One region of the Streptomyces sp. NPDC029466 genome, then DNA from elsewhere that is predicted to be linked to it. Evidence: riboswitches for the same ligand, from Rfam matches in the RefSeq annotation. Region 1 holds a riboswitch; each other region holds the start of a gene.
What was found. A riboswitch is a leader RNA that binds a small molecule or an ion and turns the genes downstream of it on or off. The one in region 1 is predicted to bind cobalamin.

Region 1 (7,634 bases):
ACCGAGCCGTTGGCCTCGCGCAGCGCGTCCCGGGTCCGCGCGTCCCACAGCCCCAGCGCCTTGAGCTCCTCGATCAGATACGCGTTGACCTGGAGGAACTCACCGGACAGCGTCTCGCGCTTGAAGAGGTTGGAGACCTGCGGCTCGATGCACTCGTACACGCCCGCGATCGATGCGATGGTCGCGGTCGGCGCGATCGCCAGCAGCAGCGAGTTGCGCATGCCGGTCAGGGCGATACGGCTGCGCAGCGCCGCCCAGCGGTCGGCCCAGCGGGGCTCGGCGTTCGGGTAGTGGTCCGGGTGCAGCACGCCACGGGCGGTGCGGGTCGCGGACCACGCCGGGTGCGGGCCGTGCCGCTCGGCGAGGTCGGCGGACGCCTCGTAGGCGGCGAGCATGATCCGCTCGGAGATACGGGTCGACAGCTCCTGCGCCTCGGGCGAGTCGAAGGGCAGCCGCAGCCGGAAGAAGACGTCCTGGAGGCCCATCAGGCCCAGACCGACCGGGCGCCAGCGGGAGTTGGACGTCCCGGCCTGCTCGGTCGGGTAGAAGTTGATGTCCACCACGCGGTCGAGGAAGGTCACGGCCGTGCGGACGGTCGCGTCCAGCCGCTCCCAGTCCATCTCACCGTTGTCGCCCAGGTGCGCCGCGAGGTTGACCGACCCGAGGTTGCAGACCGCGGTCTCCCCGTCGTTCGTCACCTCCAGGATCTCCGTGCACAGGTTGGACGAGTGCACGACCTGGCCGCGCTCGGCGGTCTGGTTGGCGGTGCGGTTGGCGGCGTCCTTGAACGTCATCCAGCCGTTGCCGGTCTGCGCCAGGGTGCGCATCATGCGGGAGTACAGCACCCGGGCCGGGATCTGCTTGAGCGCCCGGCCCTCGGCCTCCAGCTTCCGGTAGGCGGCGTCGAATGCGTCGCCCCACAGGTCCACCAGCTCCGGGGCGTCCGAGGGCGAGAACAGCGACCAGTCGGCGTCCGCCTCCACCCGGCGCATGAACTCGTCCGGGATCCAGTGCGCGATGTTCAGGTTGTGCGTACGGCGCGCCTCCTCACCGGTGTTGTCGCGCAGCTCCAGGAACTCCTCGATGTCCGCGTGCCAGGTCTCCAGGTAGACGCAGGCCGCGCCCTTGCGCCGGCCGCCCTGGTTCACGGCCGCGACCGAGGCGTCCAGGGTGCGCAGGAACGGCACGATGCCGTTGGAGTGCCCGTTGGTGCCGCGGATCAGCGAACCGCGGGCGCGGATGCGGGAGTACGAGAGGCCGATGCCGCCGGCGTGCTTGGAGAGCCGGGCGACCTGGTGGTAGCGGTCGTAGATCGAGTCCAGCTCGTCCAGCGGCGAGTCCAGCAGATAGCAGGACGACATCTGCGGGTGGCGGGTGCCGGAGTTGAAGAGGGTGGGGGAGGAGGGCAGGTAGGACAGCGAGCTGGTGAGCCGGTAGAGCTCGGCGACGTCGTCCAGCGCGCGGTCGCTGTGGTCCTCGGCGAGACCGCAGGCCACCCGGAGCAGGAAGTGCTGCGGGGTCTCGATGACCTGACGGGTGGTGGGGTGCCGCAGCAGGTAGCGCGAGTGCAGGGTGCGCAGCCCGAAGTACCCGAAGCGGTCGTCGGCCCCGTCGGCGAGCGCCCGGTCGACCAGCGCGTCCAGCCGGGCGGCGTGCGCCCGGACGAACTCCGCGGTCTCGTCGGCGATCAGCCCCTCGCGGTGGCCGACCTCGACGGAGGCGGAGAAGGCGACCGCCCCCTGTCCGGCCGCCTCCTCCGAGATCGCGAGGGTGAGCAGCCGCGCAGCCAGCTTGGAGTACTGCGGCTCGTCACCGATCAGACCGGCCGCGGCATCGGTGGCCAGCGACCGCAGTTCGGCCTCGTCGGAGCCGGCGTGCCGGCCGCGCAGGGCGGCGGCGGCCACCTTGCCGGGGTCGGTCGCGGTCAGGTCCTCGGTCAGCTGGGTCAGGGTGCGCAGCAGGGCGACACCCGGCCCGTCCTCGCCCGGTCCGCCGTCGGCGGTACCGGGAGGCGTGGCCACCACGGGCGGCACGGCCTCGGCGTCTGACGCGGGCTCCGTTGGCGCGATGGTCACGCGATGCTCTCCCTCACTCGGCGGGGGCCGGGAGGGAGGGACGCGACGGGCGCACGCGGGCATGCGGCACCCCATGACGCGCAGGGGTGCGCGGGCACACCGCGCGGCGTCCACCGGCCCAACCCTCGGGGCCCGGACGTATCGACGACCGCACCCCTTGCGGTGCGGACGTACCGTCGGCAGGTCCTCGGACTACACGGGCACGCGCCCAGGGCCGGTATCCGCCCGGCCGAGCGCGCTCCTACACCGTTGCGGGACAGTTCCGGATTCCCACCGGATTCCCCTGCGGCGACAGCGAGGACGAGCATACATGTGGGGGTGGCCCCTCAAGTGCACCCCCACATCTAGTGTGTCGTGAGTGATCACACAGTGTCTGTCAGTGGCCTCGGCTATGGTCGGTGACAGTTCTTTGTTCCGTCCCGTGGAAGAAGGAGAAGGCCTCATGGCCGCGCTCGCCGACCGGCCACACATCATGGAGGCCGAGCATTTCGAAGAGGCCGCCCGGATACTCGCCCGCCTGGAAGAAGGCGCGCGATTGGAACTCATCGACGGGAAGGTCAAGAGCAAGCCCATACCGGACGGGGATCACGGTCGGATCATCGAGTGGCTGACACGCATCTGCATTCAGTCACGACCTGAGCTGTGGCTCTACCCGGATCAGGGACTCAAGGCGGAGGAGTACCGCGGTGGCCGGGCCCGGCCGGACGGGGCACTCTCCGTCAGTGGTGCCTTTGCCGGCCAGGGGGAATGGGTCGACCCTGAGCCGGTGTTGATGGTTGTCGAGGTCACGTCCTCCGACTCCGACACGCACCAGCGTGATCGCGTGGAGAAGCCCCGTGCGTACGCGGGAGCCGGTATCCCGCTCTATCTGCTCATCGACCGGCAGGAATGCCAGGTGTCGCTCTACAGCGAACCCGACGGCACCCGCTACGAGGACGTCCGCACCGTCCCGTACGGCAAGCCCCTCCACCTCCCCGACCCCGTAGGCATCACCCTCGAAACCGAGCAGCTGAAGAACTGGGTGAACTGAACGGCGAACGGCAACGGGCCGCCGCGTCCCGGGGGAACGCGACGGCCCGTTGCCGGAAGCCGGCCGGCCGGTGGCTCAGTGCCCCGCCGGTGCCTTTTCCGTGGCCGGCGGGAGTTCGACGGCGACGCCCTCGTCGCCGGCGTCCGCCGTGTAGTCGGCGGGGCTGGTCTCGTCGATGCCTTCGGGGGCCTTGGCGGCCTTCAGGGCGAAGGTGAGGACGACGGTGACCACGACGTTCAGTACGAACGCGGTCAGGCCGATGTAGCCGATCTCGCCGATGCCGGGGATCTCCGCGCTGGAGCCGCCGAAGTGCTTCTGGGTCGGGCTGGCGACGCCGTAGGCCGCGAGCGTGCCGTAGAGCATGCCGACCGCCCAGCCGGCCAGCAGCGCCCAGCGGTGGAACCAGCGGGTGAAGAGGCCGCCGACCAGGGACGGCATGGTCTGCAGGATCCAGATGCCGCCCAGCAGCTGGAAGTTGATCGCGACGGTCTTGTCCATGGTGAGGACGAAGACCAGCGCGCCGACCTTCACCAGCAGCGAGACCAGCTTGGCGACCTTGTGCTCCTGCTCGGGCGTGGCGCCCGGCTTGAGGAAGTCCTTGTAGACGTTGCGGGTGAAGAGGTTGGCCGCGGCGATCGACATGATGGCCGCGGGAACCAGCGCGCCGATGCCGATCGCGGCGAACGCCACACCGGAGAACCAGCTCGGGAACATGTCCTCGAACAGCTGCGGGATGGCCAGCTGCGGGTTGCCCTGGATGTCCGTGCCGGCCTTGATCGCCATGAAGCCGAGCAGCGCCAGCAGGCCCAGCATGAGGGAGTACAGCGGCAGGATGGTGGTGTTGCGGCGGATCACATTGCGGCTGCGCGAGGACAGCGTCGCGGTGATCGAGTGCGGGTACATGAAGAGCGCCAGCGCCGAGCCGAGCGCCAGGGTCGCGTACGCCCACTGGGCGTTGGGGCCGCTGATCAGCTCACCGCGCGGTTTGCCGGGCACGGCACCGGGCTGGGCCAGCGCCTTGCCGGCCGAGTCGAAGATCGCGTCAAAGCCGCCCAGCTTGATCGGGATGTAGATGATCGCCACCGCGATGACGAGGTAGATCAGCCCGTCCTTGACGAACGCGATCAGCGCCGGCGCCCGCAGCCCCGAGGAGTAGGTGTACGCGGCCAGCACGGCGAACGCGATCAGCAGCGGCAGGTCCTTGACGAACCAGTTGGTGTGCTCGCCCCCGCCGATGCCCATCACGTCCAGGACGGCCTGGATGCCGACCAGTTGGAGGGCGATGTACGGCATCGTGGCCAGGATGCCGGTGAGCGCCACGGCCAGCGACAGGCCCTTGGAGCCGAAGCGGCCGCGGACGAAGTCGGAGGTGGTGACGTAGCCGTGCTTGTGCGAGACCGACCACAGGCGGGGGAGGAAGGTGAAGATCAGCGGGTAGACCAGGATCGTGTACGGCACGGCGAAGAAGCCGGCCGCGCCCGCCGCGTAGATCGCCGCCGGGACGGCCACGAACGTGTAAGCCGTGTAGAGGTCCCCGCCCAGCAGGAACCACGTCACCCAGGTGCCGAAACTGCGGCCGCCCAGGCCCCATTCGTCGAGGTTGGCGGACTCCTCGGCCTTGCGCCAGCGGGCGGCCAGGAAGCCCATGACCGTCACGGCCAGGAAGAAGAAGACGAAGACGGCCAGGGCGACGCCGTTGATGCCCTGGGTCTGGGAGGCGGCGAGCGCGCTCGTGGGAGTCACTGGTCCGCACCGCCCTTGCGGGCGCGCTGCTCACGCTGCACGAGCTTGTAGGCGAGGGTGGTGAGCGCGGTCGAGATCAGCACCCACAGCATCTGGTACCAGTAGAAGAACGGGATCCCGATGACCGTCGGCTCGATCTTGGCGTACGAGCTCACCCACAGCATCGCCACGAACGGAGCGATCAGGCAGAGTCCGGCCACCACACGCGTGGGCGTGACGACCTGTCTGCGAACCGGTGATGCGGCTGACTGGGTCATGACCGTGGCTCCGTCCCCTGGCTGTCTCCTGTGCGATCGGCTGGAAATCTATGGCAGGGCAGTGGCACGCGTCACTAGCTGTCCGCATATCGGTATCAAGAATCCACCCGGCCGCGACCTGCGCCGCCGGCCCCAGGGGGCGGATCCGGCGGCGGCAGGGCAAGGGAAGTCCGGGCGGAGCGCTGTCCGCCCGGCGCGGGTCGTGGGTCAGTCCGTGGGGCGTTGCAGCCGGGCGACGAACTTGTAGCGGTCGCCGCGGTAGACCGAGCGCACCCACTCCACCGGCTGCCCCTGTGCGTCGAGCGAGTGCCGGGAGAGCATCAGCATCGGCAGTCCGACGTCCGTGCCCAGCAGGCCGGCCTCGCGCGGGGTGGCGAGGGAGGTCTCGATGGTCTCCTCGGCCTCCGCCAGCCGGACGTCGTACACCTCGGCCAGCGCGGTGTAGAGGGAGGTGTACTTGACGAGGTTCCGGCGCAGCGCGGGGAAGCGCTTCGCCGACAGATGGGTGGTCTCGATGGCCATCGGCTCACCGCTGGCCAGCCGCAGCCGTTCGATGCGCAGCACCCGGCCGCCGGTGGCGATGTCCAGCAGGCCGGCGAGCCGGTCGTCCGCGGTGACATAGCCGATGTCCAGCAGCTGGGACGTCGGCTCCAGGCCCTGGGCCCGCATGTCCTCCGTATAGGAGGTCAGTTGCAGGGCTTGGGAAACCTTGGGCTTGGCGACAAAGGTGCCCTTGCCCTGGATGCGCTCCAGTCGGCCCTCGACCACCAGCTCCTGGAGGGCCTGACGCACCGTCGTGCGCGAGGTGTCGAACTCCGTGGCGAGGGTCCGTTCGGGCGGGACCGGGGTGCCGGGCGGCAGGGTCTCGGTGATTTCCAGCAAGTGCCGCTTGAGCCGGTAGTACTTGGGCACCCGTGCGGTCCGCGTGCCGCCGCTCTCGGCACTGCTGCCCCCGTCCGTGTCCATGACCCGCCTCTCCGACTCCTGTCGTGCTGCCGTCACCGGCGCCTCCGTACGTAGCGGCTCACATCGTGGCACGGGTGGGTTTCCCGTGCTTCCTTACAGGCCCCGGCCCGCCGGATGTCGGTCAGGTAACGGACCTGGCAGCGACTCTTATACACCCTTGACACCCCTAAAGGTCTAGGCCAAGCTGCGGGCACTGGTCTAAACCATTAAAGACCACACACCCGGCCTTTGGGGGGAGAGCGCAATGAAGCGTGGGCTCGTGGCGGCGACGGCGGTCGTGGGAATGCTGGTGGGTGTCACTGCCTGTGGGTCCGGCGGCGGCACGAAGACGGGCGCGGACGGTTTCAAGGGCCAGAAGCTGACCGTCTGGGTGATGAACGGTTCGAATCCGGCGCAGTGGACCGAGCAGGTCTCCGCGCAGTTCAAGAAGAAGACCGGCGCCACCGTCGAGTTCAAGGTCCAGCAGTGGAACGGAATTCAGCAGAAGCTGAGCACCGCCCTTTCCGAGGATACCCCGCCGGATGTCGTCGAAATCGGCAACACCCAGACCGCCGCCTATGCCAAGGCCGGTGCCCTGGCCGAACTCGGCGATCTGAAGAAGGAGATCGGCGCTGACTGGAACGACGCGTTCAACAAGGCGTCGCTCGTGGACGGAAAGCAGTACGCACTCCCGTGGTTCGCCGGAAACCGGGTGGTGATGTACAACAAGAAGATCTGGGCCGAGGCCGGCCTCAAGAAAACTCCCCGGACCCGCAGCGAGCTCTTCCGGGCCTTTGCCACCATCAAGAAGAAGACCGACGCCGAGCCGCTGTATCTCCCCGGCCAGAACTGGTACTTCTTCGACGGCCTGACCCTCGGCACCGGCGCCGACCTCGTAAAGCGGCAAAACGGCAAATGGGTCTCCAACCTCGGCGATCCCAAGGTCGCCAAGGCCATGGACATCTACCAGCAGTACCAGGCCTTCAGCACCGCCCCCAAGAACAAGGACGAGGCCACCCCACAGCAGGCCGAGATCTTCGCCAAGGGCCGTACCGGCGCCCTCATCGCCATGGGCTACGAGGCCGCCACCGCCCTCAAGGCCAATCCGCAGATGAAGAAGGACATCGGCTTCTTCACCATCCCCGGGGAGACCGCGGACAAGCCGGAGGGGGTTTTCCTCGGCGGCTCCAACTTCGCCGTCGCCGGAATGGGCAAGAACCAGGAACTCGCCAAGGAATTCCTGAAGGTCGCCCTGTCGAAGCAGAACGACCGGCAGATGGTGAAGGAGTCCGGCTGGGCTCCGAAGTCCCCTGACCTGGCCGGTGCCGCACAGGAGAATCCGGCCGTGGCGGCCGCGGCGCCGGCGGCGGAGAAGTCCGGGGGCACCACACCGCTGATTCCCCAGTGGGCCGCGGTGGAGAACATTCCGAACCCGATCAAGAGCTATATGACTGCTGTTCTGGGCGGTAAGTCGCCGGCCGATGCCGCCAAGGACGTCGAGCCCGAGATCAACGCACGGCTCGCCCAGCAGTAACGGACGCCCGGGGGAGCGCCCACCGGGCGCCGGGTGCCGGCCGGCCGTCC
Region 2 (7,634 bases), on a different contig from region 1:
GGCCACCATGTTGGCGTCGCAGAGGATCGGCGCACCGGCGCGCAGCGCCTCGCGGGCGCGGGCCACCACCTCGGGGGTGAAGGCGAGATCGCGTACCAGGTCGACCATGCCGCAGGCGTGGATCATCCGGACCGCGACCCGGCTGACGTCGGCGGGCAGGCCGCCGAGGTCCGCCTCGGCGCGGATGGTGGCGAAGGACTGGCGATAGATCGCCGCACCGTCCTTCTCGTAGTCGAACGCGGTCACTGTGGCCTCGGGTTTGTCGGGTACGGGACGGTTCTGGCGGTGGGACATGGCGCTGTGGTTCGGGGGTGGTTCATGAGGTGGGGGAGGGCGCTGTGGGTCGGGCGGTTCCGGGGGTGGGGCACGGGCCTCTGGAGCGGCGCTTCATGAGGTGGAGCAGGGGGCAGCGGGGGGTGCCGCCGGGGCGGGTGGGGTCTTCGGCCGGACGACCGAGACCCGGTAGCCGTCCGCCGTCGCCAGCACATCGACCCAGGCGCCGTGCGGGTGCCCACAGCGCCGCTCACATCCGGACCAGTACACGGGGAGGTGGTGGCGGGGGGCCGAGTTGTCCGCCCCTGCCTCCGGCCCCGGCCCCGGCCCCGGTCCCGGTCCCCGCTCCGGCTTCGGCCCCGCCTCCGGTCCGGGCCCCGGCTCCGCCTCGGGTCCCGGTCCCGGCTCCGCTTTGCCAGGGAGGCGGATGGGGTCGGGGCAGGTGCCGGTGCCGGTGCCGGAGCCGGAGCCGGATGCCGATACGGGGACGGGGGTGCCCGCCGTGACCGCGGCCGTGGCGTCGGCCCGTACATCGGTAAGGGACTTGGCGCAGCCGGGGCGGCCGGTGCAGGCCCCGATGCGGTGCCAGGGGGAGTCCGGGTCGGTGATCAGCCCGGCGGTGGCCAGCTCACGCAGACGGGCGGTCGCCGCGTCGGCGGACAGCCCCGGGATGACGATGCCGCGCCAGGGAGTGAGCCGGAGAACGCCGTCCCCGTCCGCCGCGGCGACGGCGACCAGCAGCCGCCACTGCGCGACGGACAGCCGCCCCAGCGGCGCGAGAACCGAGAGCGCGTGCGCTCCGTCGCCGCCCTCGATGATGCCGGGGGCGGAGGAGTCGGCGTAGGGGGTGCGGGCGCGGTGCGGCGCGGGGGCCGCGTACGGAGCGGAGGTCGCGTATGGCGCGGAGGCGGAGTACGGCGGGGAGCTGGGCGCGGCAGGCTCGTTGGTGCCGGGCACCTCAGCCACCTGCGCCGCAGCAGCCACGTCGGCCGCCCCGACCACGTCCGCCGCCGCAGCCACAAGCACACACTCAACCCCCGCCCCCCGCAGCCGCTCCGCGACCGCCCGGGCCGTCAGGCCATGGCCGGCGGGGAGTTCACGGACCCGCCAGGCGCCGCTGCCGCTCGCCTCGGCGGCGGAGAGGAATGCCTCGGCGGCGGTGAGGGCGGCGCGTGGGGCGTCCGGGCCGGCGATCCGCAGGGCCGCCGGGTAGTCGCCGACCCGCAGCAGGGCACTGGCTCCGGGGCGGGCCGGATGTCCGGTTTCGGACTGGTGCCCGTGGTCCGTCGGTGCCTCGGTCCCGGCCGGTTCTGCGACCAAGCTCACATCGCCGCCGAGCGCCGCCACATCGCCCCGGCCGTCGTCCAGGACGAAGAGGAAGCGGCCCGACAGCGCGGTCGCGGACTCGCTCGTGCAGAGCAGTCCGTCCAGCTCACGGGCCCACAACCGCACGTCAGAAGGGGTGTGCCGGTCCAGTCCGGCCAGGGGGGAGGCGAGGATGTTGCGGATGCGTTCGTGGCGCTCGGAGGGCAGCAGACCGGCGTCGCGCAGCAGGGCGGCGAGCCGGCTGCCGCAGTCGTCCGGGAGGCCGCGGAGTTCCGCGTTGCCGCGGGAGGTGAGGGAGAGATGGCCGTCCCCGAGCCGGTCCGCGGCATCAGCCAGTGCCTCGGCCTGACGAACCGTCAAGTCTCCGGCGGGCAGTCGCACTCGGGCGAGGTGTCCGTCGGCGGCGGAGTGCAGCCGCAGCGCTCCCGGGCAGGCGTCACCGCGGTCCCGTATGGGCGGCTCGGACCCGGGGGGCCGTGTCGAGGGGGAGGGCGGCATGGCCGCGAGCATACCCACGGAGGTGGGTGGCCCATCCGGGCCGGATCCGGCCAAGCTCGCGGCCCGATGCGCGTACGGAGGCGCCCGCCCCCGTCCCGATACGGCAGGTCCGGAGGCCCGCTTACCTCGCTCGGCCGCAGCCCTTACTATGCAGGTCGGTGGGTCGGACGGCCCGCCGACGCCAGCGACGGCGCAGGGCCTTACGGCCCCAGGGAGGAAGCCCGGTGTGAATCCGGCGCGGTCCCGCCACTGTGAACCCGGCAGCTGCCGGGTGAGCCAGGAACTCCCGCCGTCCATACGACCACCCGGGGCGCGGATACCCCGAGGAAGGCCTGCGCTCGCATGCTTCTGCTGCTGTCGACCTCCGACACCGACCTGCTCAGCGCCCGGGCGGCCACGGGTCCCGTGCCGTATCGGCTCGCCAACCCCGCCCGCCTCGACGTCGCCGAACTCCCCGCGCTGCTGGAGGGCACCGACCTCGTCGTCGTACGTCTCCTCGGCGGTATCCGCGCCTGGGAGGAGGGCCTGGAGGTGCTGCTCGCCGAGGACCAGCACCGGCCGGTCGTCGTGCTCACCGGTGAACAGGCCCCCGACGCCCAGCTCATGGAGCAGTCCACGGTCCCGGTCGGCATCGCGGCCGAGGCGCACGCCTATCTCGCGCACGGCGGCCCGGCCAACCTCGACCAGCTCGCCCGCTTCCTCTCCGACACGGTGCTGCTGACCGGCCATGGCTTCGAGCCGCCGGAGCCCGCCCCGTCCTGGGGCCCGCTGGACTGGGAAGGGCGCAACCAGACCGGCCCGCTGGTCGCCGTGCTCTACTACCGCGCCCACCACATGAGCGGCAACACCGCTTTCGTACGGACCCTGTGCGAGCAGATCGAGGAGGCCGGCGGGCGCGCCCGGCCGCTGTTCGTGGCCTCCCTGCGCGCCCCCGAGCCGGAGCTGATCGAGGCGCTGGGGAGCGCCGACGCCCTGGTCACCACGGTCCTCGCGGCGGGCGGCAGCAAGCCCGCCGAGGCCTCCGCGGGCGGCGACGACGAGTCCTGGGACGCGGGCGCGCTGGCCGCCCTGGACGTGCCGATCCTTCAGGCGCTGTGCCTGACCGGGCCGCGCAGCGCCTGGGAGGAGAACGACGAGGGGCTCTCGCCGCTGGACGCCGCCTCGCAGATCGCGGTCCCCGAGTTCGACGGCCGGCTGATCACCGTCCCGTTCTCCTTCAAGGAGGTCGACGAGGACGGACTGCCGGTCTACGTCGCCGACCCCGAGCGCGCCGCCCGGGTCGCCGGGATCGCCGTCCGGCACGCCCGGCTGCGCCACATCCCGGCCGCGGAGAAGCGCCTCGCGCTGGTGCTGTCCGCCTACCCGACCAAGCACTCCCGCATCGGCAACGCGGTCGGGCTGGACACCCCGGCCAGTGCCGTGGCCCTGCTGCGCCGCCTCCGGGCGGACGGCTACGACTTCGGTGACGAGACCGCCGAGCCGGTCCCGGGCCTGGAGTCCGGCGACGGTGACGAGCTGATCTACGCCCTCATCGAGGCCGGCGGCCACGACCAGGAGTGGCTCACCGAGGAACAGCTCGCCCGTAACCCGGTCCGCATTCCGGCCGCCGACTACAAGCGCTGGTACGCCACGCTGCCGCAGGAACTCCGGGACTCCGTCGAGCAGCACTGGGGGCCGCCGCCCGGTGAGATGTTCGTCGACCGCAGCCGGAACCCCGACGGCGACATCGTGCTGGCCGCGCTGCGCCGCGGCAATCTCCTGATCCTCATCCAGCCGCCGCGCGGCTTCGGCGAGAACCCGATCGCGATCTACCACGACCCCGATCTGCCGCCCTCGCACCACTACTTGGCGGCCTACCGCTGGATCGCGGCGTCTGCCGACGACGGCGGCTTCGGCGCGGACGCCATGGTCCACCTGGGCAAGCACGGCAACCTGGAGTGGCTGCCCGGCAAGAACGCGGGCCTGTCCGCGGCCTGCGGCCCCGACGCCGCCCTCGGCGACCTGCCGCTCATCTACCCCTTCCTGGTCAACGACCCCGGCGAGGGCACCCAGGCCAAGCGCCGGGTGCACGCCACCCTCGTCGACCACCTCGTCCCGCCGATGGCCCGTGCCGAGTCCTACGGCGACATCGCGCGCCTGGAACAGCTCCTCGATGAGTACGCGGCGATCTCCGCGATGGACCCGGCCAAGCTGCCCGCGATCCGCGCCCAGATCTGGACGCTGATCCAGGCCGCCAAGCTCGACCACGACCTGGGGATGGACGAACGCCCCGACGACGACGGCTTTGACGACTTCCTGCTGCACGTCGACGGCTGGCTGTGCGAGGTCAAGGACGCCCAGATCCGCGACGGACTCCATGTGCTGGGCGGCGCGCCGGCCGGCGAGGCACGGGTCAACCTCGTCCTGTCCATCCTGCGCGCCCGCCAGATCTGGGGCGGTACGTCCGCCCTGCCCGGTCTGCGGGAGGCGCTCGGACTGGACGAGTCCGCGGCCACCCGCACGACCGCCGACGAGGCGGAGGCCACCGCCCGCGCCCTGGTGCAGGCGATGGAGGACGCGGACTGGGACCCGGCGGCGGTGGCCAAGACCGCCGAGGGGCACCCGGCCGCGGTCGCCGACATCCTCGACTTCGCCGCCCGTCAGGTCGTCCCACGTCTCGCCGCCACCACCGACGAGATCGACCACGCCGTACACGCCCTCAACGGCGGCTTCGTCCCGGCCGGGCCCTCCGGCTCCCCGCTCCGTGGCCTGGTCAACGTGCTGCCGACGGGCCGGAACTTCTACTCCGTCGACCCCAAGGCCGTGCCCTCCCGCCTCGCCTGGGAGACCGGCCAGGCCCTCGCCGACTCCCTGCTGACGCGCTACCGCGAGGACAACGGCGACTGGCCGCAGTCCGTCGGGCTGTCGCTGTGGGGCACCAGCGCCATGCGGACGTCCGGCGACGACGTGGCCGAGGCGCTGGCGCTGCTGGGTGTCCGGCCCGTCTGGGATGACGCCTCGCGCCGGGTCAACGGACTGGAGCCGATCCCCCTCGCCGAGCTCGGCCGCCCCCGTGTCGATGTCACGCTGCGCATCTCCGGCTTCTTCCGGGACGCCTTCCCGCATGTCATCGGCCTGCTCGATGACGCCGTACGGCTCGCCGCCGGACTGGACGAGCCGGCCGCGGAGAACTTCGTCCGCGCCCACACCCAGGCCGACCTCGCCGACCACGGCGACGAGCGCCGCGCCACCACCCGCATCTTCGGCTCCCGCCCGGGGACGTACGGTGCGGGTCTGCTCCAGCTGATCGACTCCCGTGACTGGCGCACCGACGCCGACCTGGCCGAGGTCTACACGGTCTGGGGCGGCTACGCCTACGGCCGCGGGCTGGAGGGCCGGCCGGCCCGCTCCGAGATGGAGACCGCCTACAAGCGCATCGCGGTCGCCGCCAAGAACACCGACACCCGCGAGCACGACATCGCGGACTCCGACGACTACTTCCAGTACCACGGCGGCATGGTCGCCACCGTCAAGGCGCTCAAGGGCAAGGCCCCCGAGGCGTACATCGGTGACTCCACCCGCCCGGAGACGGTCCGCACCCGCACCCTGGTCGAGGAGACCTCCCGGGTCTTCCGCGCCCGGGTGGTCAACCCCCGCTGGATCGAGGCGATGCGCCGCCACGGCTACAAGGGCGCCTTCGAACTCGCCGCCACCGTGGACTACTTGTTCGGCTACGACGCCACCACGGGCGTGGTCGCCGACTGGATGTACGACAAGCTCGCCCAGACCTACGTCCTCGACCCCGAGAACCGGGCCTTCCTGGAGGAGGCCAACCCCTGGGCCCTGCACGGGATCGCCGAGCGCCTCCTGGAGGCGGAATCCCGCGGCATGTGGGAGAAGCCGGACGCCGAGACGCTGGCGGCGCTGCGCCAGGCCTTCCTGGAGACCGAGGGGGAGCTGGAGGGCGAGGACTGACCCACCGCGGGGCGGGCCTGCCGTGGCCCGCCCCGGCGGGAGGCCGCGGCCGGCCACGACGCGTGGCCGCGGCCGGGGCCCGTCAGCTGACCGGGGCGGGGTCCGGCCCTCGGACCGGACCGCCGGCCCCCTCAGGCGGCCTTCGCGGTGATATCCCCGTTGCTGGTGGTCAGCTCCAGGCGGTAGCGGGCCGCCGGGTCCTGGGCGATGCCTATGTGCTCCTCCCCGTTGCTGGTCTCGGCGGCGACCCGGTACGGGCCCTTCGGCAGTTGCAGCCTGATGGCGCCGTTGGAGGTCTTCGCGCGGACGTTCTGCGCGGTGGCGGGGGTGAGGTCGATATCCCCGTTGGACGTCTCGGCCGCGATCCGCGCGCCCGACAGCCCGCGTCCGGTGATCCGGCCATTGGTGGTCCGGGCATCGACCGCCCCGCTCACCCCGTCCAGCTGGATGTCCCCCGAGCTGGTGGTCAGCTTCACCGGGCCCACCTTGGCCAGCTCCACCGCACCGGACGAGGTCTTCCCGCTCACCGGGATACCGGCCGGCAGCTCGACGGTGTAGTCCACGGTGCAGTTGCGGCCGCAGCCGGAGAGCACCAGCACACCGTCCTCGACGCGGTGGGTGGCGCCCTGGGGCCGGTCGCCGTGGTACGAGACCGCGCGGTGCACCGAGACCGTGCCGCCGCCCTTGCCGCCGTGCACCGTGAGCCCGCCCGAGCCGGTGTCCAGCCGGACGGACGTGATCTTCTTCGAGACCCTGGCGTCGTCCTTGAAGGTCTTTCCGGGCAGCAGCCCACAGGCGCTGAGTCCCCCCGCCCCGATGCCGGCCAAGGCGATGACGCCGATGAAACGGACCCGCTTACGCATGAACTCCCCCGGAAAAAGTCACTGGTTGGGGAGGTGCGGGCCCGTGCCCCGCGAGCTCCCCCGCTATGTCGAGGCTATGGCCGCGATCGCGCCCGGACCATGAGGAAAACCCCCGGATCGTGGTGTGGAGAGCCCCAGGTGCGACCCGTGGGTGCCGGTGCGACGATTTTTGTGGGGGCGGTTCCTGTGCTGCTCATGGGCTGGACGAGGAGGCTTCCGGTGACTGCCACGAAGACATGGAACGCCGAGATCAGCATCACCGAGACCGGCAGCGAGGTCAGAGCCGAGGCCAGGCTGCGCGGCAAGGAAGGCGGGCAGATGGTCGGCCAGGGAGCGGCTCGCTGCAACCCCGCCGATGAGAACGTCCCGGCCATCGGCGACGAGCTGGCGGTGGCACGGGCGATGTCGGACCTCAGCCATCAGCTGCTCCAGCGGGCCGCGCACGACATCGAGGTGCATACGGCCCGGCCGGTGGAACGGCTGCGCGCCTGAGCCCTCGGCACACCGGGCGCCGTCCGGCAGACCGGCCGGCGTCCCGTCGTCGTGCCGTGACGCACCCGGTGAACGCACCCCCTGTCGACAGAGCCTGACTGACGCCCGCCGCCCGTCGCTCTTGTAATGGTTGAATGTATTTGATCCATGACCGCACGCTGGCGGACATGGCACGAATCCCAGATGCGCAGTGTGAACCGTGGTGGTGTCCCGCATGCGGCCTGTCCT
Region 3 (7,634 bases), on a different contig from region 1:
TCGTTCGCCCAGATCATCAGGGCGGCGACGGCGATGCCGGAGCCCGCGACCAGCCAGGCGCGGGCGCCCCACCGCTCGGGCCGGTAGCGGCTGCGCACCGAGCGGCGGCCACCGAGCCACAACCCGGCGAGTGCCGCCGCCAGCCCCGCGAGCAGCAGCGGCAGCCCGTAGCCGCCTCCGGTGTCCCCCAACAGCCCGTAGGTTCCGGCGCAGACACCGAGCAGCCCGCCGAGGGTGAGCACGGACGTGAGGTGGCGTACGGCGGGCGGTACTTGGGCGCTGCGGCCGTAGCCGCGTGCGTCCATGGCCGCGGCCAGCGCCACCGAGCGCTCCAGCGCGCCCTCCAGTACCGGCAGTCCGACCTGGAGGAGCGCCTTGACCCCGCGGTCGGGGCGCCCGCGCAGCCGGCGGGCGGCGCGCAGCCGCTGGACGTCGGCGACCAGGTTCGGGGCGAAGGTCATCGCCACCACGACCGCGACGCCCGCCTCATAGAGCGCACCGGGCAGGGACTTCAGGAGCCGGGCCGGATTGGCGAGCGCATTGGCGGCGCCCACACAGATAAGGAGAGTGGCCAGTTTCAGCCCGTCGTACAGGGCGAAGACCATGCCCTCCGCGGTGACCCGGCCGCCGATCCGGACGCCCTTCGCCCAGTCCGGCAGCGGCACTTCGGGCAACGTGACAAGGGTGTGCGTACCGGGGATCGGCGAGCCGAGAAAGAAGGCGAAGACCAGCCGGATGACGATCACCACCAGCCCGAGTTTGACGAACGCGCCGTACGAACGGGCCCATGGCGCATCCGTACGACGTGCCGCGACGACATACCCGGCCACGCCCACCAGCAGCCCCAGCAGCAGCGGATCGGTGGTGCGGGAGGCCGCGGTGGCCAGGCCCAGCGCCCACAGCCACCAGGCGCCGGCGTGCAGCGCGGTGGTACGGGTCGCCTGCGGTGCGCTCATCCGCGTCGGCGGCGTGCCTGCCACACCGCTGCCGCACCCAGCGCGACAACGGCCGCGGCCCCGCCCAGCAGTCCGGCGGACGGCCCCCCGTCGCCACTTCCACCACCCCCGTCGGCACGGTCCTCCGCCACCCCCGCGGACGACGCAGCCGAGGCCGCGGAACCCTTGGCTCCGCCCTTCGCTCCGTCCTTCGACCCGTTCACCGCCTCCGCGCAACCCGCCTTCGGGTAGCCGGCGATGGCACACAGCAAGGCGTTGGCGTGATAGCGCAGCGGCCGGGTGACCGCCGCCAGCGCCTCGCCCGCCGAGGCGTCCTCCGGCACCTGCGCACACTCCGACCTGGCCGCCGGCGGCCGCTCGCCGGCGGGCGCGTCCGCCGCGGTGCCGAAGTCCAGCACGATGCCGATCCGCTTGCGGCCGTCCTTGGCGGGGGTGTCGCGGCAGATCGCGTCGAAGTCGGCGGCCGGGCGCGGCTTACCGGCCCCGGCGGAGTCGGCGCCGACGGTGAAGCGGAAGCCCTCGACCGCGCCGTCGGCCGGCCGCTGACTGGCCGGCCCTTCGGTGGCATACGCCCAGGAGCTGCCCTTGCCGTCCCAGAACGACCAGTAGCGGTACTCCTGCGCCTGCGCGGGCCCGGCTGCCAGGCCGGTGACCGTACCGGCCAGCAGTAGGGCGCCGGCGATCCTGGTCCGCCGCATCAGAGCTGATTCTTCTTACGGCTGCTCAGCAGGAACCCGATACCGGCGCCGATGGCGAGACCGACACCGATGACCCACCACACCCCGATGCCGCCGCCGTCCGTGGCGTCGTCGGCGTCCCCGGTGTCCTTCTTCGCCGCGGCGGCCGGCTCGGGGCCGGTGGCGTTGAGCGCGGCCACCAGGTCGGTGCCGCCGAAGGAACGCGGGTCGGTGCCGGTGGCGTGCGCGGCCAGCACCAACTGGGCGTAGGCGGCGGGCCCGTTCTGCTTGGCCCAGCCCGTGGCGTTCTTCTCCAGCCACTTCAGCGGCTTTGCGGCAGCGGCACCGTGCCCGCCGGCCGCCAGCGCCACCACGGCGTCGGCGGTGTTGCCGACATCGGGCTGCTTCTCGGCGCCCGGCATCGCGGAGAGCAGATGCTGCCCGTTCTTGTCGAGCTGCGCGACGAGGTAGGCGTCACCGCCCGCCGCGGCCCGCTCCGGATCGTCCTTCTTCTCGTCCCCGCCGTCCTTGCAGTTCAGCGGCTTGACCGGGGCGTCCGCCCGCTGATCCGCGGGCTCGACGACAAAGCCCTTGCCGAGCGCTCCGGTCGCGGCGGCCGCGGTGGCGTCGGCGTTCGGGGCGGCGCCCTTGAGCTGGAAGGTGAACGCGCCGCGCTCGCCCTCCTTCGCGTCACAGCCCAGTTGGAAGGTGAGCAGCCCGTCGTACGGGGTCTTGCCGCCCTTCTTCGACGTCACCGACCGCGGCTTCTCGCCCGCCGCCGCGAGCGCGCCGATGACCACGGACGTGGAGTTGGCGTCGCTGGCCGAACCGGGCATCGAGCTCCAGCCGCCGTCGTCGTTCTGCACCGATTTCAGCCAGCCCACGGCCTTCTGCACGGTGGCGCCGTGCCCGCCGAGCGCGGCCAGCGCCTGCACCGCGGCGGCCGTCTGGTTGGTGTCCCGCATGGTCTTGGCGTCACAGGGCTTGCCGGGCTCGGCGCGGAAGGCGGTGAACGCGCCGTCGGCGCACTGCTGCCCGACCAGCCAGCGCACGCCGGACGCGGCCGGCCGCACCCCCACCGTGTCCTGCGCCAGCAGCGCGAGCGACTGCCGCCACACCCCGTCGTACTGCGGGTCCTTGGTGCCGTACAGGCCGTCCGGCAGCTTCTTGGGGGCCGCGGACGGGGCGGCGTCGTCGGCGTACGCGGCGGGGGCAGCGGCCGCGCCCAGCACCGCCGCGGCCGCCAGCGCCGTGGCGGCGCGGCGCGCCAGGAAGGCGACGGGGTGCGTCAGGGGGGCCTGGTGAGCCATGGAAGCCATGGGGGCCATCGGGTCGGTGCCTCTCGGGTCGGGTCGCGGCGATGTACGCAGCCGTGCTCGGCCGACCGCCCGCGCGGCGATCCCCTTGGATCGCGGACGCGGCGGCACCGGGCTCAGCTCCGTATACCTCGACGGTGCCGCGCACCGGCCGTCCCTGTGGCGGACGGTTCCGGCGGCGGGAGCCTTGGTCGTGCCCCCTCGGGTGCTCCGGCTCGTACGGCCTTCCCGCCGGGCCAGCCGGCGCGGTACGGACGGGCCGTCCTCACGGTTGCGGGTCAGCGCCGGATTTCCACCGGCTTCCCCCGATCGGGTACGGATGAAGTTGTCCCGCACACCTTAACCGGCACCCGGCATGCGCTCGCTCGCGCGTACGAGCCGACGGAATCCGGCACGAGCGGGGCGGAGCGGCGCGCGAGCCGCGCAGGGGGCGGGTCCCTGGGGCCGCGTACGGGGGGACGGGTGGCGGGCACGGCGGGACGGTCGGGCGGCTGGGCACGAGCAGGGCGGGATCCAGGCACGAGCGGGGAGGGGGCCACCGGCCGGTCCCGACCCTGACCCCGGGTACACAGCAGTCAAGAAGCTGCACGAACCAGGACAGAGGCAACGCGGGAGGCCCGCCCCGCCCCCTCACACCGCCTGATATCGCACCGGATCCGACCCTGGCACCCACTCCGCCCGCCCCTGTTTCACCAGCCGGCGCAGATGGGCCTCGGCCTCCGAGACGGCGATGTTGCGGGACCCGTAAGGGATCTGCTCCCACGGGCGGTTCCACTCCATGGCCATGGCGAGCTGCCAGACGGTGCGGGGTTCCTGGAGCAGGGATCTGAGCTGGGTCAGCCGCTCTTCGTGGTGGGCGATGAGTGTGCGCACCCGGCCGCCGGCGTCGGTGAAGGCGTGCTGATGGGCGGGCAGTACCTCGGCGGGGTCGAGCCGGCCGACGCGTTCGAGCGAGTCGAGGTAGTCGCCCAAGGGGTCGGCGTTCTCCCCCGGGCCCTCCATGCCGTGCGGGCCGGGCGGGCTCCCCTCGTCGTCCGGAGCCTCGTACAGGCCGATGTGCGGGGTGATGCCGGGCAGGAGGTGGTCGCCGGAGAACAGCCGGCCGAAGCCGGGCGTGCGTGCCGAGGGGTGCTCCTCCTCCAGATGGAGGCACACATGGCCGGGGGTGTGGCCGGGTGTCCAGATGGCGCGAACCCGGCGCCCCGGCAGATCGAGCAGTTCGCCGGGGTCGATGCCGCGGTCCGGCAGCGCGGCCCGCCGGCCGGGCAGCTTCCGGCCGCCTCCTGTGGCGCGGGCCTTCCGCAGGGGCGCCAGATGGTCGTCCGGTGCGCCCGCCGCCGTGAGCTTGGCGAGCAGGTAGTCGAGCCACTGGCCCGGTTCGGCCGCGCGGGTGCGGCGGACCACCGCGGTGTCGGCGGCGTGCATCGCGATCCAGGCGCCGCTGGCCTCCCGGACCTTGGCGGACAGACCGTGGTGGTCGGGGTGGTGGTGGGTGATCAGGACGCCGTGGAGGTCGGTGAGGGCGAACCCGCAGGCGGTGACGCCGGCGACGAGGGCGTCCCAGGAGTCCGGGTCGTCCCAGCCGGTGTCGATGAGCACGGGCCCGCGGTCGGTCTCCAGGAGGTGGACGAGGGTGTGGCCGAGCGGGTTGTCCGGGATGGGGACGGCGATGCTCCACACTCCGCCCTTGTGGTCGGTCACCTGCGCGGTCATCCCGGACCCCTCTCGGTGTGGCATACACCCGGTACCCGGCCTCACTATAACTAGAACTGGTTTCAAAGCGGCTTGAAGTGCCCCTTCTGGCATGGCCAGTTGGGTTTCGGTCGGCGCCGTGGACTCCTCCAACTAGAACTGGTATCAGTTCCTGGGGGATTGAGTGGCCTGATGCCTCGTCAGCAAGCGTGCCCGAGGCGTCAACTCGGCAACGACAGCGAACCCGTACCGACAGCCGGCAACGACAACGCACCGGCAACGACAACGCACCGGTACCGACAGCGCACCGGCAACAGCACTGAGCCGGCAACGCACAGCGAAACCGCAACGACAGCGAACCGGCAGGGACCGCCGGAACAGGCGGCCGACCCGCAGGAGGCGGCAGCGATGAGCGACCTCGTCGAGCACGGAAAGCTCTACATAGGCGGTGAGTGGGTCGATCCGGCCGGCCGGGACACGATCGAGGTCGTCTCGCCGCACACCGAACAGGTCATCGGCCGGGTGCCGCATGCCTCGCGAGCGGACGTCGACCGAGCGGTGGCCGCGGCCCGTACGTCCTTCGCGTCCGGGGTGTGGGCGAACGCCCCGCTGGCGGACCGGATCGCGGTGGTGACCCGTATCAAGGACGCCTTCGCGGCCCGCAGCGAGGAGATCGCCAAGGTCATCAGCGCGGAGAACGGCACCCCGTTCACCTCCGGCGTCATGGTGCAGTCGCTTGCCGCGATGCTGGTGTGGGACGCGGCGCTCACGGTGGCCCGCGACTTCCCGTTCGAGGAGCGGCGTGGCGGGGTGTTGGGGCCATTGCTGGTGCGGCGGGAACCGGCCGGGGTGGTCGCGGCCGTGGTGCCGTGGAACGTCCCGCAGTTCACCGCCGCCGCCAAGCTCGCGCCGGCGCTGCTGGCCGGCTGCTCGGTGGTGCTGAAGGTGTCACCGGAGACGCCGCTGGACGCGTACCTGCTCGCGGAGATCGTGACGGAGGCGGGGCTGCCGCCGGGCGTGCTGTCGATCCTGCCGGCGGACCGCGAGGTGAGCGAGTACCTCGTCGGGCACCCGGGCGTGGACAAGGTGTCGTTCACCGGCTCGGTGGCGGCCGGCAAGCGGGTGATGGAGGTCGCGGCCCGCAACCTCAGCCGGGTCACGCTGGAGCTCGGCGGCAAGTCCGCGGCGGTGATCCTGCCGGACGCGGATCTGGACGCGGCGGTGGCCGGGATCGTGCCGTTCGCCTGGATGATCAACGGCCAGGCGTGTGTGGCCCAGACGCGGATTCTCGCCCCGCGCAGCCACTATGACGAGATCGCCGAGCGGTTCACCGCGGCTGCCTCGGCGCTCACCGTCGGCGACCCGCTGGATCCGGCCACCGAAGTCGGCCCGCTGGTCGCCCGCCGTCAGCAGCAGCGCTCCCTGGACTACATCGCGCTCGGACAGCAGGAGGGCGCCAAGGTGCTGACCGGCGGCGGCCGTCCCGAGGGGCAGACCACGGGCTGGTACGTCGAGCCGACCCTCTTCGGCGAGGTCGCCAACTCCATGCGGATCGCCCGTGAGGAGATCTTCGGCCCGGTCATCTGTCTGCTGCCGTACGACGACGAGGCGGAGGCGGTACGGATCGCCAACGACTCCGACTACGGGCTCTCCGGCTCGGTGTGGACGGCCGATGTCGAGCACGGCATCGAGATCGCCCGGCAGGTGCGCACCGGCACGTACTCGGTGAACACCTTCAGCATCGACATGCTCGGCCCGTTCGGCGGCTACAAGAACTCCGGCATCGGGCGGGAGTTCGGGCCCGAGGGCTTCGGCGAATACCTGGAGCACAAGATGATCCATCTGCCGGCGGGTGCCTGATGGGGGACCGCTGGCAGGTGGTGGTGGACCGGAGCGTCTGCATCGGGTCGGGGATGTGTGCCGCGGCGGCGCCGGACGGCTTCCGCCTCGACTCGGCGCGGCAGTCGCATCCGGCGGCGCCGGAGACGGATGCCGCCGAGAGCGTGCTGGCCGCGGCAGAAGGGTGCCCCGTGGAAGCGATCACCCTCACCGTGGCCGACAGCGGCGAGGCGGTCTTCCCGCCGGAGGAATGAGCGACGGCCGCACGGCCGGGGAGCGACGGCCCGGGGTGCGGGGCGGGAGCCCCGTGGCCGGGGGCCGCCCGTAGGGGGTGTGGGGCGGAGTCCCGTAGGGGACCGGTGGGCCCCTTGCGGGCCAACTACCCGTGGCGAAGGCGGCGTTAACGCGCGCGGGCCGACGAGGTGAGTGCGCAAGTGGGCGCTGTCAGCGCGGCGAGCCGAGGCGAACATCGCTGGATGGCGCCCACGGCCCGGCGACGTGACGCAGATCAGCGTCGCTGGGTTGACGCCCACGGCCCCGGCGCGCCCCCGGCCCGGCCCCGCCACGGAACTGACGCAACCCCGGCGCGGCGCTGACGCGGCCCCCCGCCCCCGCCTCAGCCCTCCCGTTCACCCGAAGTGAGCTCGATCAGGCGGCACACCGTTTCGATGTCTATCTTCACCTGGGCGATCGAGGCGCGGCCCGAGAGCCAGGTGATCAGGGCCGAGTGCCAGGTGTGTTCGATGACGCGGACCGCGGAGAGCTGCTCGGGGGTGGCGGGGCCGTCCAGGCCCATCGCGTCGAGGATGATCGCGGTGGTCAGCCGGGAGACGGTGTCCACCTCGGGGCTGACGGAGCGGTCCGCGAAGGTCAGTGCGCGCACCATCGCGTCCGCGAGATGCGGCTCACGCTGGAGCGCGCGGAACGCCCGCATCAGGGTCTGGGCCACCCGTGCGCCCGGGTCCTGCTCCGACGGCGGGCGCTTGCGCAGCGTCTCGTGCATGTGCTGGAGCTGGTCCTGCATGGTGGCGACCAGCAGATGCACCTTGGAGGGGAAGTAGCGGTAGAGGGTGCCGAGCGCGACGCCCGAGGACTCGGCGACCTCGCGCATCTGCACGGCGTCGAAGCCACCACGGGACGCCAGCTTGGCGCTG

Region 2: linked by a shared signal. The riboswitch ahead of cobN (cobaltochelatase subunit CobN) and the one ahead of ACZ4XD_RS32045 (ribonucleoside-diphosphate reductase subunit alpha) in region 1 are both predicted to bind cobalamin.
Region 3: linked by a shared signal. The riboswitch ahead of ACZ4XD_RS00595 (prenyltransferase/squalene oxidase repeat-containing protein) and the one ahead of ACZ4XD_RS32045 (ribonucleoside-diphosphate reductase subunit alpha) in region 1 are both predicted to bind cobalamin.

Annotation. Positions count from the first base shown of each region.
Region 1 is NZ_JBVHZH010000055.1:29,779-37,412, forward strand. Features, by position in the region: gene ACZ4XD_RS32045 (ribonucleoside-diphosphate reductase subunit alpha) at 1-2,075, opposite strand, end outside; cobalamin riboswitch at 2,237-2,389, opposite strand; gene ACZ4XD_RS32050 (Uma2 family endonuclease) at 2,518-3,105, shown strand; gene mctP (monocarboxylate uptake permease MctP) at 3,181-4,806, opposite strand; gene ACZ4XD_RS32060 (DUF3311 domain-containing protein) at 4,845-5,105, opposite strand; gene ACZ4XD_RS32065 (GntR family transcriptional regulator) at 5,313-6,071, opposite strand; gene ACZ4XD_RS32070 (extracellular solute-binding protein) at 6,316-7,584, shown strand.
Region 2 is NZ_JBVHZH010000004.1:125,159-132,792, forward strand. Features, by position in the region: gene ACZ4XD_RS05785 (precorrin-8X methylmutase) at 1-294, opposite strand, end outside; gene ACZ4XD_RS05790 (cobalamin biosynthesis protein CobG) at 388-2,109, opposite strand; cobalamin riboswitch at 2,271-2,403, shown strand; gene cobN (cobaltochelatase subunit CobN) at 2,440-6,051, shown strand; gene ACZ4XD_RS05800 (DUF4097 family beta strand repeat-containing protein) at 6,183-6,914, opposite strand; gene ACZ4XD_RS05805 (DUF1876 domain-containing protein) at 7,134-7,406, shown strand.
Region 3 is NZ_JBVHZH010000001.1:132,822-140,455, reverse strand. Features, by position in the region: gene ACZ4XD_RS00605 (CbiQ family ECF transporter T component) at 1-956, opposite strand, end outside; gene ACZ4XD_RS00600 (SCO2322 family protein) at 953-1,654, opposite strand; gene ACZ4XD_RS00595 (prenyltransferase/squalene oxidase repeat-containing protein) at 1,654-2,961, opposite strand; cobalamin riboswitch at 3,185-3,306, opposite strand; gene ACZ4XD_RS00590 (MBL fold metallo-hydrolase) at 3,580-4,662, opposite strand; gene ACZ4XD_RS00585 (aldehyde dehydrogenase) at 5,050-6,501, shown strand; gene ACZ4XD_RS00580 (ferredoxin) at 6,501-6,734, shown strand; gene ACZ4XD_RS00575 (TetR family transcriptional regulator) at 7,097-7,634, opposite strand, start outside.